Linked DNA regions of Gloeocapsopsis sp. IPPAS B-1203. The main gene of each other region encodes a partner of the protein of the gene in region 2 in a complex. Links are inferred from orthologs where the notes say so. Each region holds a gene or a part of one and is shown on either strand. Other genes may lie near its edges. The genes, in order: prmC and prfA.

What was found.
Region 1: the proteins of prfA (region 2) and prmC are in contact, whole or in part, in a crystal structure (PDB 2B3T), measured with the Escherichia coli proteins. The link is inferred for Gloeocapsopsis sp. IPPAS B-1203 from one-to-one orthologs.

Annotation. Positions count from the first base shown.
Region 1 is NZ_PEIG01000002.1:83,152-90,538, reverse strand. What follows is about bases 1,584-4,565. They hold prmC (peptide chain release factor N(5)-glutamine methyltransferase), read right to left. Parts: upstream 3,562-4,565; coding sequence 2,605-3,561; downstream 1,584-2,604. Other genes in these bases: CSQ79_RS03680 (Tic22 family protein), read right to left, coding at 3,565-4,461; CSQ79_RS03690 (L-threonylcarbamoyladenylate synthase), read right to left, coding at 1,896-2,480; CSQ79_RS03695 (sensor histidine kinase), read right to left, coding at 1,584-1,879. In the rest of the region: allantoinase PuuE, read right to left, coding at 1-250; CSQ79_RS03700 (GNAT family N-acetyltransferase), read left to right, coding at 499-990; more of CSQ79_RS03695, read right to left, coding at 950-1,583; CSQ79_RS03670 (GNAT family N-acetyltransferase), read right to left, coding at 4,833-5,384; CSQ79_RS03665 (alpha/beta fold hydrolase), read left to right, coding at 5,800-6,702; tRNA (adenosine(37)-N6)-threonylcarbamoyltransferase complex transferase subunit TsaD, read right to left, coding at 6,802-7,387. UniProt on the Escherichia coli protein: Methylates the class 1 translation termination release factors RF1/PrfA and RF2/PrfB on the glutamine residue of the universally conserved GGQ motif, i.e. on 'Gln-235' in RF1 and on 'Gln-252' in RF2.
Region 2 is NZ_PEIG01000006.1:37,590-44,877, reverse strand. Bases 4,349-7,231 are described here. They hold prfA (peptide chain release factor 1), read right to left. Parts: upstream 6,399-7,231; coding sequence 5,298-6,398; downstream 4,349-5,297. Other genes in these bases: rplM (50S ribosomal protein L13), read right to left, coding at 7,222-7,231; rpsI (30S ribosomal protein S9), read right to left, coding at 6,803-7,222; rpmE (50S ribosomal protein L31), read right to left, coding at 6,469-6,708; CSQ79_RS11990 (GrpB family protein), read left to right, coding at 4,683-5,210; CSQ79_RS11995 (DUF4198 domain-containing protein), read left to right, coding at 4,349-4,629. Outside these bases: gpmI (2,3-bisphosphoglycerate-independent phosphoglycerate mutase), read right to left, coding at 1-1,454; CSQ79_RS12000 (ABC-F family ATP-binding cassette domain-containing protein), read right to left, coding at 1,672-3,360; more of CSQ79_RS11995, read left to right, coding at 3,862-4,348; more of rplM, read right to left, coding at 7,232-7,288. UniProt on the Escherichia coli protein: Peptide chain release factor 1 directs the termination of translation in response to the peptide chain termination codons UAG and UAA.

The DNA.
Region 1 (7,387 bases), on a different replicon or contig from region 2:
AGAAGCCAGCCCGACTGCCATACTCATAGACTGACTCCATATTCATGTGTCGCAACCCCATTAAAGGAACTGCGCCAACAATTTCTGATAGGAATGTTTCTGATGCTTGATCGCCGTGTAAGATGCAAGTCTCTCCCCCTTCTTCGTAGTTAATCACAAACTGCACGGCAACCCGTGCTTGGTTTTGCCATTGGGGGTGTGGTGGCTTGCGCCCGTAACCAATCATGTCGCGAGGATAATCTGCTGGCATTCTCGTTGTGTTTTGTGTCGTTGCAATTTTCGATATTTCAACTTAGCCGGTTCCGTTCTTGGTTGGGCAATGAGTATTCTTAATTTAATGACGAATTACCAATTAATATCAGTACGTTTAATTAGTAACAGTTTTAAAATTTACTTTATGGCAAATTTACTGTGGATTACTGGCTATACACAGTAACGACTTTGTTTTGCAAAGTATAAACCAAGCGTTACGATATACGAAGCTCAAATCAGGACACTATGGACTACAGCCACATTCAATTTTGCGATAGTTCGATTTCGATAGATGGTCATTGCCAATCGCCGCTTAATCTCCACCAACTACACAATTTATTTCAGGTGGCAGCTTTTTGGGCACAAGATCGTACTCTTGAAGATTTGAGTATTGCCATTAGTAATAGTAAACCAGTGATGAGTGTCTGGGATGGCGAAAAACTGATTGGTTTTGCTAGAGCAACTTCAGATGGTGTTTATCGTGCAACAATTTGGGATGTTGTGATTCACCCTGACTATCGAGGTGCTGGGCTAGGGCGTAAGTTGGTGGAAAGTGTTTTAACTCATCCACACATGAATCGAGTAGAACGTGTTTACTTGATGACAACTCACCAGCAGAGCTTTTACGAACGAATTGGTTTTGAGTGTAATTCTAATACCACGATGGTACTGTACAACCAACCAAAGTTAGGTTTCCCTACTCAGGAAATTCAGCTTCAGGAATTACCAGGGGGATAGAAATTTGAATCCGCGTTAGTGGCTCAATATCTGTTACAGGGGAAACGGGTAAAAAGCTGAGACTAGCTTGCATAAGTTCCAATACTGTCTGATTCAGCAGTAGCTTAAACCCAGGGGAAAGAGTTTCTTCTTGTTGTAAGCTTATTTGTTGCTCGAAGTGCATTGCATCTAATGATTCAGACCAAGTGTCGATTGGTAATGGCACATCGAAGGAAATATAAGCTAATTCAGCATTTGGGATGAGTTGAGATGATATGACAATGCTGCCTGCTTCCATTGTTTGGATACAAGTTTCCACTAAGTTTAACAGTACAAAGCGCAACCACTGTGGATCTGCCAAAATATAAGTTTCAGGATCAAGGGATGATATTTGAAGTTTAATATTACGATTGGCTGCTAAAGTCTGTGTAAGATGCTCAATTTCCTGAAGCGCAGCAGTTAACTGCAATGGCTGAATTTCTAAAGTGTCGCTGTTATTAGCAATGCGGGCAACATCAAGAATTTCGTCAAGTAACTTGACGAGTTTGAGTGCCATTTGCTGGGCTTGAGCGACAAACTCGCGCTCTTCAGCAGGGTTATCGCATAAATCAGATAAAATCAATTGGTGCAATCCAATCAGACTATTTAATGGCGATCGCAGTTCGTGAGCAGTACGTACTAAAAAGCCAGCTTTGAACTGACTAAGTTCTTGAGCAAGCTGATATGCTAACTGAGTTTGCCGTAGTTGTTTTAATACTGATTCAGTCGGTGTCGCGAGTGGAAGTTGCTGATGCGTTTGCAATAACTTCTCTTCATTAACCGATTTTTTGTCACGTTGTGCAAATGCTTTGTGACTTCCCAGTCCTAACCCTAGCCCTGTTGCTAGATATACCCAATTAATCCAGCTCATTCGTTTTTATACAAGCTTAAACTTCTAACTCTACCGCTCCTTGCCGCAAAATCTCCCAACTTTTACCTGTCCATTTTGCCACAGTAGAAGGAGCACCGATATGACTATTTTCTGCAATGTCTAATTGTGAGAGCGTCATGACATCAGGAAACTGCGCAGCAATTTCTGCCATTGTTTGCAACGGCGGCTGACCTGATAAATTAGCGCTTGTTGTCGCTAAGGGACCTGTTTGTGCCAAAATACTTCGCGCGATCGCGTTGGCGGGCACTCGTAATCCAATTGTACTAGGGTCAGTGGGATTAACCTGTTTAGGTACGCGTGTTGATGCAGGCAGCACAAGCGTTAATGCTCCAGGCCAGTATAAGTCAGCGATTTGCTGCCATTGCGTTTTTCCGTCGCTTTCAGCAACAAAACCCCAAAGATCGCTTGCCTGGGCACCCATGAGAATTAATGGTTTATCTTGACTGCGTTGCTTGAATGTAAAAATTAAATCTGCCTTTTCTGGCAATGCGGCGAGGGCAGGGACTGTATCTGTAGGAAAGCTAACTACATAACCAGAACGTACCCCAGCTACGAGTTCGGTAATAGAAACTTGAGTCATAACTTTTCCCCGCTTCGCTTCAGTGCTGAATTATGAGAGTTCAATTGTTAATTGAAGAAGTTTTAACTCAAAACTCAACATTCAAAACTCAAAACTTATGCACAAGTCACTCATGACTCACCCCTCACTCCTCACCCCTGCGGTAGGCTAAAGCAAATCGTTCAATACCTGCAAGATCGGGATAAATTTCAATATCGCAGTAGCTGCCGTGACTTTGCAAGAGTGCAGCAACAACCTCAGCTTGTCCTGCCATCATCTCAATTAGCCAGATACCACCAGGTTGTAGGTAGTCAGCAGATGTTGCTACCAAATGGCGAATGCAGTCTAAGCCGTCATCACCACCGTTTAGAGCTAACGAGGGTTCGTGAAGTGCGACTTCGGGTTGTAGTTGTGGTACAAGCTGACTAGGAATATAGGGTGGATTTGACACCACACCACTCAGCTGACCTTTAAAATCTAAAGGCTCCCACCAAGAACCTTGATAGAAATGAATTTGATGGGCAAGACCAACTGCCTGGGCATTCTGGCGTGCTACTGCTAATGCTGCTGCGCTGCAATCAACCGCATGAATCGTTGCTTTTGGTAATGCTTGAGCAAGTCCGAGTGCGATCGCGCCACTACCAGTTCCCAAGTCCGCCCAGTGTCCTGATTCGAGTTGGCAATCATGATTTTGCACTGCAGCAACAGCTAAATCAATGATGTACTCGGTTTCAGGACGGGGAATTAATACGGCAGGGGAAACCGCCAGCTTAAAATGTCGCCACGGTGTCACTCCTGTAATGTATTGCACTGGTAAGTGTTCATTGATGCGGCGTTGCCATAAATCCTCTAACTCTTCTAGTGATAATTGAAGTGGAATCTGTGGCAGGTTTTTGAACGATTCTAAGCGTAAGGAGAGACGATCTAATCCGGCGACTTCTTGCAGTAACCAATCTACTTCTGTGACAGGCACATTAGCAGCGAGCGCTGCTTTTTGAGCAGCACTACGCCATTGCCAAAGCGCTAAACCAGATGTTAGCAGCGGAAACTTGCGTGCGGGGGTTCCTCCGCTCTCGCAAAGTTTCCAAGACAATTGACTCATAGATTAACGGCGCTGGGGCGCTGCTTGTTGCGGTGCTGGACGCTGGGGTTGAGCTTGATTTTGACCACCTGCGGCAGGTTGTTGGAGCGATCGCACGTACTGAATCGACTCTTGGGGTGGAACGAGGACAATTTGCTGTACGCCCTCGTCGTTGCGAGTTTTCAGAATTTCTAACATTCCTTCTAAATTGAGGACTTGGATATCAACCGTAGAGGCTAACTCAGGTTGCTGCTTTTTAAAACGGTCGAGCATTCCTTGTAATTCTTCTTTATTGAAGTAGAAAGGAATAACTTCAACTTCTGCTTGCTGGTTATTTGCTTGGGGGCGGTTAATCTTCATCGTCAAGTAGCCCCTTTCTTTTCCGGCTCGCGCGACGAATAGCGGAGTTCCTACACAATCTTCTAACTGTCTTTTGTTTTGTTCGCATGCTTTACGTAACTCTGAGTTACTACCACCTTGTCGCAAAAGAGTTAAAGCCGCATCAAATTGCTGTTTTGCGGGTATGTAAGCAATATCTAATGAATTTGGTTGATTTTGGTTGGCTTGTTCAAGTTTATATACCTCTCCTAGTGGCACAGGGACAACTCTTACTGTATTCCCTAGCTGTGGATTTGTTTTCTTAAGATTGTTCACAAACGCTTGGGCATCTTTTTGGCTAATAAAAACGCCAGCGACTGGACTTTGAGCTTGTTGATTTTGATTTTGTGCGTTCTGAGGAGGAGTTGCGACAAGAGGAGCACCTTGGCTGTCAGTGATAGTGAAGACAGGGACAGAACCCAATTTTTGCAAAATTTGCTCTTGCGGCAAAGCTAGTGCCCGTAGATTACCTGTAAGGGTAGAACCCATGATGGCGCTTCCTAGAATTCCTAAAGCTGCGCCCCAACGAAAAATTGATTTCATAACTGCTCCTGGCATTAATCGCCCAATAGATTATGACAAAGTATCTGGTTTGTAAACGCGCTGCAGTAATTTTTGTTATGTTAGCGCTTTGCCACTCGCTTTGCTTATTGAGCGAGTAATTGATAATAACCAAGCCAGACGTTGCCGACGATCAGATCGTTCCGCCTGACAGAAATGTAAGCAATTTTTCAAGAAAGCTCAATGAAATTATATTGATATTGTTATGTATCGGGATGACAGGATTTGAACCTGCGACATCCTGCTCCCAAAGCAGGCGCGCTACCAAGCTGCGCTACATCCCGTAATTTGAGTTGTGCCCTAGCTAGTATAGCATAGCGGGGCTAGTTTTTACGATTTAATTTTCAATACGCTTAGCTGGGGTACCAAAACATGCCTTTGATACCTTCAGGATCAGACATAAATCCTAAGCTACGATAAAAATCCACAACGTGAGGATCGGCAAATAATGTAATGTTGCTGATGTCTTCACTTCTGAGTTTTTTGATCGTGTATTTCATCAGGGCTTTGCCCAAGCCTTTACCTTGAAAGGATGGGTGAACAACAACGTCCCAAATTGTTGCATTAAAGGCATGATCTGAAGTTGCGCGAGCAAAACCAATCAGTCTTCGTTGAGTACCGCGAACTTCCCACATTGAGGCAACCAAGAAACTGTGCTGCATGGCTTTTTTTACCTTGCGCAACGGACGACGCGACCAACCAACCGCATCACAAAGTTCCTCAAGTTCGTACAAGTCAATTTCACGTTCGCTACTAAAAATAATGCGATCGCCTTCGCCAGATTTTTCTGGGCGATCGCTACTTGGAGCAACACTTGCAGTTGCAATGGCGTACTCCTCATCTGCGGTCGTTTTGGTACCAGCGGTTAACTCAGAACCGCTAAACCAGCTTTTCCAAAAACCCATGCCAGCGTGGTTCGGCTAAATAAGTATGATTAAAGTTGCACCAACTAGTCTGACACTTTTCTGCTTTTTGTGTTAGGTAACACTTTCTGTGCCATACATCTGGCACTCTCAAACGAATTCATTTAGTGCTAATGCTCATAAATGTTAAATGTGTTTGAGAGCTTTGAACAGAATTAAGCCAGGTACTGTGTGAGAAACTAGCTATTCCCAAATGTAGCATTTTTCCCTACAAAGCTGAATCGTATTTGAGAGGAATCATACTGTTTTTCCTTTGAGTTACTGCATCTAGGACAGAAAAACAGGGTTAATAACCTCATCTTCACTTCTTTGAGAGATGCATGAAGCTATGTAGAAATTACAACTCTTTTATAGAAAACTTCAGTTTAGTAAGGGGCGTTCAGGATAGGATATAAACATGGCAACCATTGAAATCCTGGGAGTTCCACACGCTTACGAGCTAACGACTCCAATCGCAGGTTCTTCACACGCTTTGGTCTTTATCCACGGTTGGCTGTTAAGCCGTGGATACTGGCAGCCTATTATTGAGCAATTATCCTCAGACTTTCAGTGTCTTGCTTACGATCTGCGTGGTTTTGGTCAGTCTCAAATAAATCATGTTAGTCGCGAATCGCCACCTCAAGAAAATATCTCAAATTTAGTTCCCTATTCTTGCTACACAGCTGCTGCATATGCCCAAGACTTAGTTGTTCTCCTCGAAAAACTCAACATTACTAGTGCTTGGTTAATTGGTCATTCATTGGGTGGTAGTATCGCCCTGTGGGCAGCCCAGCAGTTACCAGACCGTATTAAGGGAGTCATTTGTGTGAACGCTGGTGGTGGGATTTATCTTAAAGAAGCGTTTGACCAATTTCGGAGTTGGGGTTCGCGACTCATTAAATATCGTCCGCGTTGGTTGTGCTATTTGCCTTTGCTAGATTTGTTGTTTACTCGTGCTAATGTTGTTCAAGCGATCGCACCCGCTTGGGGACGTCAACGATTGATCGATTTTGTTATTGCTCATCCTGAAGCTGCTTTAGGATCTTTACTAGATTCGACAACTGAAGCAGAAATTAACCTGTTGCCAAAAGTTGTATCCCAATTACAGCAACCCGTATATTTTATTACGGGTGACAAAGATCAAATCATGGAGCCTAAGTATGTCCGCCATTTAGCTAGCTTTCATCCCCTCTTTCAAGCCTGTGGCAATAATGTGATAGAAATTCCCCACTGCGGACATTTGGCAATGGTAGAACATCCGCAAACCGTTGCTCATCAGATTTGCTTGTTGTTAGAGCAGCACAAATCAAGCAGAGGGTAGTCAGGTAGGAGGGTGGTAGGGTAATTGGGATTGAGAGTAGGAGGGTTGGAGAGTAATTTCTCTACTACTCGAACACTCGCCAACACTCCCACACTTCCACTAGTTTTCCTCTCGGTACAACTGCATGACATGAGTAAGGGGTAATCGCGATTGGACACCTAAAGTGAGTGGGGAAGTATGACCGCGATCGAGGTGATCCGCAGCAGCACAACCTATCATGGCTGCATTGTCAGTGCAAAATTTAAGTGGGGGAAATAATACGCGCAAGTTGTGTGCAGTAGCAGCAGTCGTTAAATGATGTCTCAAGCCACTATTAGCGGCTACACCACCACCAACAGCTATTGTGGTTAAACCGTAATCTCGCGCACAGGCGATCGCTCGTTTAGTTAGCGATCGCGCAACACTCTCCTGAAAACTTGCGGCAATATCTGCTACAGGTAATGGTTGTGCTTCTTTTTCAAGTTGCTGTACTAACCGTAGAACTGCTGTTTTTAACCCGCTAAAACTAGAATCATAAGGATGATACCCACCCCCTGGCTGTGAAATATTGCCTTCAGGTAGCCCAAAGGTTTTAGCGTTACCTTCTTGGGCTAGTTTATCAATGACAGGACCGCCAGGATAACCAAGTTTTAATAACCGCGCTACTTTATCAAATGCTTCTCCTGCTGCATCATCGCGGGTTTCG
Region 2 (7,288 bases):
CGCAAACTGACGTCTCCACCATACCCTGGTATTTTAGCTCGTTCGCCTTCAATTAAGATCAGCGGTACGGGGTTAGTTGTATGCGCCGTCCAAGGATTGCCTTGTGGATCTCGCATATATTCAGCATTGCCATGATCTGCTGTGACAATAGCAGTGCCACCTGCTTGACTGATACTTTCTAGCAAACGTCCTAAACAAGTATCAACTGTTTCTAGTGCTTGGACGGTTGCTTCTATTTGTCCTGTGTGTCCCACCATGTCAGGATTAGCGTAATTGATCACCACCAAGGAGTAAATACCTTGTTTAATTGCATTAGTAGCAACATCAGTCACAGCTTCAGCTGACATACTCGGAGCGCGATCGTAAGTTGCTACCATCGGACTCATGACAAGTTCTCGCTCTTCGCCTGCAAATGGTTCTTCTAAACCACCGTTGAAGAAGTAGGTAACGTGGGCATACTTTTCGGTTTCTGCTGTGCGAAATTGTTTAAGCCCATGTTCAGAGATTACTTGCCCTAAGATATTGTTCAAGTTTTGTGGTGTAAAAGCAACCGCTACTGATAGCTCAGGATCGTACTGCGTAAATGTGACAAAGGATAAAGGTTTAATCTTCTCTTTGCGCTCAAAGCCATCGAATTCTGGCGCAACAAAGGCTTGGGTAAGTTGTCTTGCTCGATCTGGACGAAAATTGAAGAAGATAACTCCATCACCTGATGCTACCGCTCCTGATGCTACACGATGAGGAACGACAAACTCATCGGTGACTCCGGCATCGTAGGAAGCTTGTAAAATTTCAAGAGCAGAGCGACCATCTCCTTCTCCATCTTGAGCCATCACATCGTAGGCAAGTTTAACTCGATCCCAACGGCGATCGCGATCCATTGCGTAATATCGTCCGCTAATTGTGACAATTTCCCCGATACCAATCCTTGCGGTATAGTCTTGAATCAACTGAATGATACCAACACCCTCTGTGGGCATTGTATCGCGACCATCTGTAATTGCATGAATACATACTTGAGTCATGCCTTGGGCTTTAGCAAAGTCAAGCAATCCTAACAAATGGTTAACGTGAGAATGAACACCACCTTCTGAGCAAAGACCAATCAAATGCAACTTGCCATTACGCTCGCGAACATCTTGACACACTTGTAATAGCGCTGCGTTTTGATGGATTGATCCATCTTCTACTGCATCAGAAATTCGTACTAATTCTTGTGGTACAACGCGCCCTGCACCGATATTAAGATGCCCTACTTCAGAGTTTCCCATCTGACCTTCTGGCAAACCTACTGCCTTACCTGAAGTTTTGATAAGAGTTCGAGGATATGTGTGCCAGAGGCTATCCATTACTGGGACTTTAGCCGCAGCGATCGCGTTACCGTCTGCTTCTTCTCGATAGCCCCACCCGTCTAAAATGACTAGCACCACGGGAGCAACAGGTGCTTGGGTCATAATTTTGTTGCCCTTTACTTTAAATAACTCACCGCAATGATACCATTGCTACTTGCTACTGCAAGTATATTTTTGCCTATTCTTGCAATTATCAGATATTTTTGCCACTTTGGTGACTTTTTAAAGTGGGGATCGCTGTTTGTGTCAAGATTCTCAGTTTTTTTGGATTTAACATTAAAATCCTTGTGCTTTTCTTTGATCCCCGTAGAGAAAGCATTTATGATTTCCGTTTGGTAGTTGCTTTAGCTGCTTTCTTGGCAGCTTTTTCAGCAGCGATCGCCGCTAACCGTGCTTGTTCTTTTTCAGCAGCTATTTTCTCCAAATAATAGTGATAATCTCCGTTATACAGCCGAAATTCTCCATCGCGAATCTCAACTATTTTGTTTGCTACCTGAGAAATAAAATAGCGATCGTGGGAAACGATAATTACTGTTCCATCATAGTGTTGAATTGCTTCTTCAAGCATTTCTTTAGCAGGAATATCCAAATGATTCGTCGGTTCATCTAAAATCAGTAAATTAGCTGGACATAAAAGCATCTTTGCTAAAGCTAGTCGTGCTTTTTCTCCTCCGCTCAAGGCAGCAACTTGCTTAAATACTGTGTCACCACTAAATAAAAAGCGCCCTAGCAGCGTCCGGACTTCCTCGTTTTTCCAATCTGGGACTTCATCGTGAATTGTTTCCATCACAGTTTTATGAAGTTCCAACGCCTCCGCCTGATTTTGCTCAAAATAACCAGGAATTACGTTATGATTTCCTAACTTAACGATGCCTTCAGAAGGTGGCTCTAACTCCATCATTAAGCGTAGGAGAGTAGATTTACCTGCACCATTTGGACCAAGAAAGGCAATGCGATCGCCGCGCTCGATTAACAGATTCGCGCCTAAAAAGAGAATCTTCTCTGCATAAATATGTACCAAGTCCTTGATCAATACAACTTCTCTACCACTACGAGGTGCAGGTGGAAAGCGAAAGTGAAGACTTCTTAAACTTGCTACTGGTGCTTCAATTCGCTCAATTTTTTCAAGTTGTTTTTCGCGGCTTTTCGCTTGAGTACTGCGTGTTGCGCTGGCACGAAAGCGATCAACAAACGTTTGTTGCTTTTCTAAATCCTTTTGCTGACGTTCGTAAGCACTCATTTGTGCAACTTGTGCTTCTGCTTTTTGCTGTAAGTAGGCAGAATAGTTACCTAAATAAGTCGTGGAAACGCCGCGTTCAGTTTCGACAATTTGCGTACACAGCCGATCGAGAAACTCGCGGTCGTGGGAAACGATCACCATCGGAGTGGTCAAGTTTTTTAAGTAGTTTTCTAGCCACTCAATAGTTTCTAAGTCAAGATGGTTTGTTGGTTCGTCTAGCAGCAATAAGTCTGGTTTTTGCAGGAGAATCTTGCCTAAACTCATCCGCATCTGCCAACCGCCACTAAAAGAACTGACTAAGCGATCGCCGTCAGTTGGCTCAAAACCCATTTCTGGTAAAATTTTCTCGATTTGTGCTTCGAGTCCGTATCCATCTAATGCTTCAAAGGTACGTTGCAGGCGATCAAGTTTATGAATTAAGCGATCTAATTCTTCAGGCGTCGCAGTTTCCATATCGCGCTGTACCTGTGCAAGCAATTGTTGCACCTCATTAGCTTGCTTGAATACTGTCCAAAATTCTTCGCGGACTGTGCGCCCAGGATCGACCTCAAATTCTTGCGTCAAATAAGCAACGTGTAGACTAGCTGGACGGATAACCTCTCCTGATGTTGGTTCAATTTCTCCAGCAATAATTTTTAGTTGAGTGGATTTCCCTGCACCATTCACTCCAACTAAACCAATGCGATCGCCACTTTTGACTTCCCAGTTAACATCCTTGAGAACTTCGCCAGTGGGGTAGATTTTACTGATATGTTCTAGTCGCAGCATTCAAAGTCTCCACGCGCAAAAAGGCGATCGCTATTCGTCGCCTCCAATCTTAACAAAATTTAATTCCAAATTTCGGCTGTTGGTGACTCTTTACATTTTGCTCGAAAAACCGATTGTTCTCAGTCATAGCATTATTCGGCTGCGACTGCGATCGCCTGCGTATTTACTATTTCAAAATTGATTATCACCTTGATATATTTTATAAGTTTAATATGGTGAGTTAAATCTCTCAATAAGCATTTCTTTATATAGCTTTATCTTCATTTATTCCTCAACATTTTACGTATTACGTACAACGCAATACATTAAAATTCAATTAAATCAAGATAAACAGTATTCAATTAAGTTATAAAAATCAATTAATTTTGTTGTTATTTTTAAAGTTTATTTTATTTATTTTACAACTAACAAATAAATGCCCTGCCCAGGGATTGTGGTGCGATCAAAACACCGTTTATTTATAGCTTTAGTACTTGATTATCATTCTCAAAAAATAAGTTTGTGGTTCAAGTACGAACAACAAAAACTGACGAGGAAACTCAAATGGCGCTCAAGTTTTTAAAATTGGTGCTGAGTGCAACACTTCTCCCATTATTAATTCAACCTGCTTTTGCTCATAGTATTTGGATTGATAGAGAAGAAAAACCAGGAGAATTAAAGATTTTATACGGTCATCCAGAACTTAACGAAGCAGACCCGTATGATTCAATTAAGTTTCAAAGTGCCAGAGCTTACGATGAAGCAGTACATCCTGTTCAGCTTTCGGTGCAGCGCAGATATAATGGTGTGACTTTAGTTCCACAACGTAAGATTGTTGCTTTAACTGCTCGCCATAATAATGGCTACTTCGTTGTTAGAGACAATAACTATATCAATGTTTTTCGCCCTGATGCGCTAGCGGCTAACAACGAACAAACCAATGTTGTTCATACTTACAAGTATGCAAAAGCCTTTTATGAATCATCAGGATTAGTTTCGTTGTGGTTCGGTTTACCTTTAGAAATCATTCCACAGCAAGACCCCTTTACAGTTGGCGCAGGAGGAACTTTAAAAGTTCTTGTATTGTACAGAGGTAAACCCCAGCAGGGAGCTACTGTGGAATATAGAGGCAAAATGTTAACAACAAATGGAAATGGATTTGCGTTTGTAACACTCGGGCAAGGATCATTTCATGTCATTGAGTCAGAGTATAGTGTACCTTCGCAAGATCCCGCTGCTGATGAAATTGGTCATGCTAGCAGTTTAACAATTGATAAAAGAGGATTCTAGAAGTTAGACAAGTAGGGTTTGGCATTGCTAAACCCTAGCTTTAGATATGATCTATGGATGAAATAATTATTGTTGAATACGATCCCCGTTGGTCGCAGCAGTTTGAAGAGGAAGCCACAACGATTTGGCAAGTACTGGGAGAATTAGTTACACAAATTGAACACTTTGGCAGCACTGCAGTTCCTGGCTTAGCCGCGAAACCAATTCTTGATCTTTTGGTTGGCGTGCATTCTTTAGAAGAAGCTAAACGTCACGTTTCACTATTAGAAGCACTGAAATACGTTTACTGGCAAGAAGATCCCCATCGCGACGAGCGAATGTTCTTAGTTAAAGGAATGCCACCTTATGGTTTGCAGCGCACTCACCACCTACATATAGTTCAGGCAGATAGTACTTTATGGGAACGTGTGTTATTTCGCGATTATTTGCGATCGCATCCCGAAGAAGTACAATATTACACCGCTCTGAAACGTCAATTAGCCGAACGTTTCAAAACCGATCGCGAAGCTTATACTAATGCCAAGACTGACTATATTCAAGCTATCATGGCAAAAGCACGCCACCACAATAATAAAAACTAATAAGCGAACTAGCTAGATTGTTACTTAAAACACACTTGCTCTACAAAATTCATGCATTAGCCACTATTTACAATCACTTCACCTTAACTAGGAAGCTGTACCCGAAGTAGCTAATTCTGCCAAACGTTCTTGCTGATCTTGAGAAATACAAGCCTGAATGGCTGGCTCTAAATCTCCTTCTAAAAATGGACTTAAAGAGAAATTTTGCCCTAAGCGGTGATCGGTAACGCGGTTATCTTTGTAGTTGTACGTACGAATTTTTTCCGAACGCGATCCTGTACCAACTTGCGATCGCCGCATCGAAGTCACAGATTCTTGTTGTTCGCGTAACTTCATTTCATACAGCTTTGCCCGCAAGATTTGCATGGCGCGTTCTTTATTTTGCAACTGGCTGCGTTCTTCGGTACAAAAAATTCTAATTCCGGTGGGTTTGTGGTACAAGTCAGCCGCTGTTTCTACCTTGTTGACATTTTGTCCACCCGCACCACCCGAACGCGCTGTTGACATTTCAATATCTTTCGGGTCGATTTCAATTTCGACATCATCAACTTCTGGCATCACTGCTACAGTAGCTGTTGATGTATGGACTCGTCCGCCTGCTTCAGTAACAGGAACTCGTTGGACGCGATGAACTCCTGCTTCAAACTTTAGCTTGCTATAAACTTGATCGCCTTGAATTTCTAAAATGGCTTCTTTGAAGCCGCCCATTTCTGCTAGCGATTCACTCACGAGCTTAACTTTCCACCCTTGGCTTTCAGCATAGCGCGAGTACATTCGTACTAAATCACCTGCCCAAATACTTGCTTCATCACCACCAGTTCCCGCCCGAATTTCGAGCATAATGTTCTTTTCATCATTAGGATCGCGTGGTAGTAGCAAGATTTTCAAGCGAACTTCTAACTGCTCTAGTTGTTCTTCTAGTTCTGCGACTTCTAAAGCTGCCATTTCTTGTAGCTCTGAGTCACCATTTGCTTCTTTCATGACTTCCCTGGCTCCCACTAATTCATCTTGAGTAGTTTTCCAGGTTTCATAAGTAGTTACGACTTCTTCTAAGGAAGAACGTGCCTTAGCGATCTTTTGATATTCACTAGGATCTCTAGCAATATCGGGATCAGCCAGGCGGCGAGTGAGTTCGTTAAAAGTTTGTTCGACAGATTTGAGTTTGTTTAGCAGGTAAGTTTCAGGCATAAAGTGCGATCGCTCAAGCAAGATAGTAGAAGTTCACAAAAGCAGTCTTCGGTTCAACTATCTAACCCAGCTACTTCTTGTCGTCGCCTGTAGATTGCTCAGCGTCCATCATGCCATACTTGCGTAAGAAGCGTTCTACTCGACCTTCGGTATCGATTAATTTTTGCGTACCTGTATAGAATGGATGATTTCCTGACCACACATCAACGTGCAGTTCTGGTTTAGTCGAACCTACTGTAGCAACTAGTTTCCCATCACAGTAAACTTTTGCCTCTGGATACCATTGAGGATGAAGATCAGATTTTGCCATGATATATGTTTTTGTATGTTTATCTCTATTGTAACTTTTAGACTTCAGCGCTCAACATACCTTCAGAACACTAAAATCTAAAAGCTGTGAACTTTTATCGTTTGGAGAACTGAGGCGCTTTCCGTGCTTTATGTAAGCCGTATTTTTTCCGCTCTTTTGCTCTGGGGTCGCGTGTTAGGTAGCCTTCAGATTTCAATGGCGAGCGGTTTTCTGGGTCGAGCTGACACAGTGCGCGGGCGACTCCTAAACGAATTGAATCAGATTGTCCGGTTAATCCGCCTCCATGAGCAGTGACTAAAATGTTGTACTCGCTTTCTAACCCTAAGGTTTCTAGTGGAGCTTTAGCGACTGAGAGGTAATTAGGATTAAATTGAAAATACAGATCTCCTGGTTTACCATTGACGATCATTTGTCCATCGCCAGGAACTAAGCGCACTCTCGCTACGGAAGATTTACGGCGACCAGTTCCTCTATACATTACGCGATCGCTAGTAGTCGTATCTATTGCTTGCATTATTGCTCTCCTGGAATTGTCTGAATTTTAATTTCCTGTGGTTGCTGTGCTTGGTGAGGATGATCT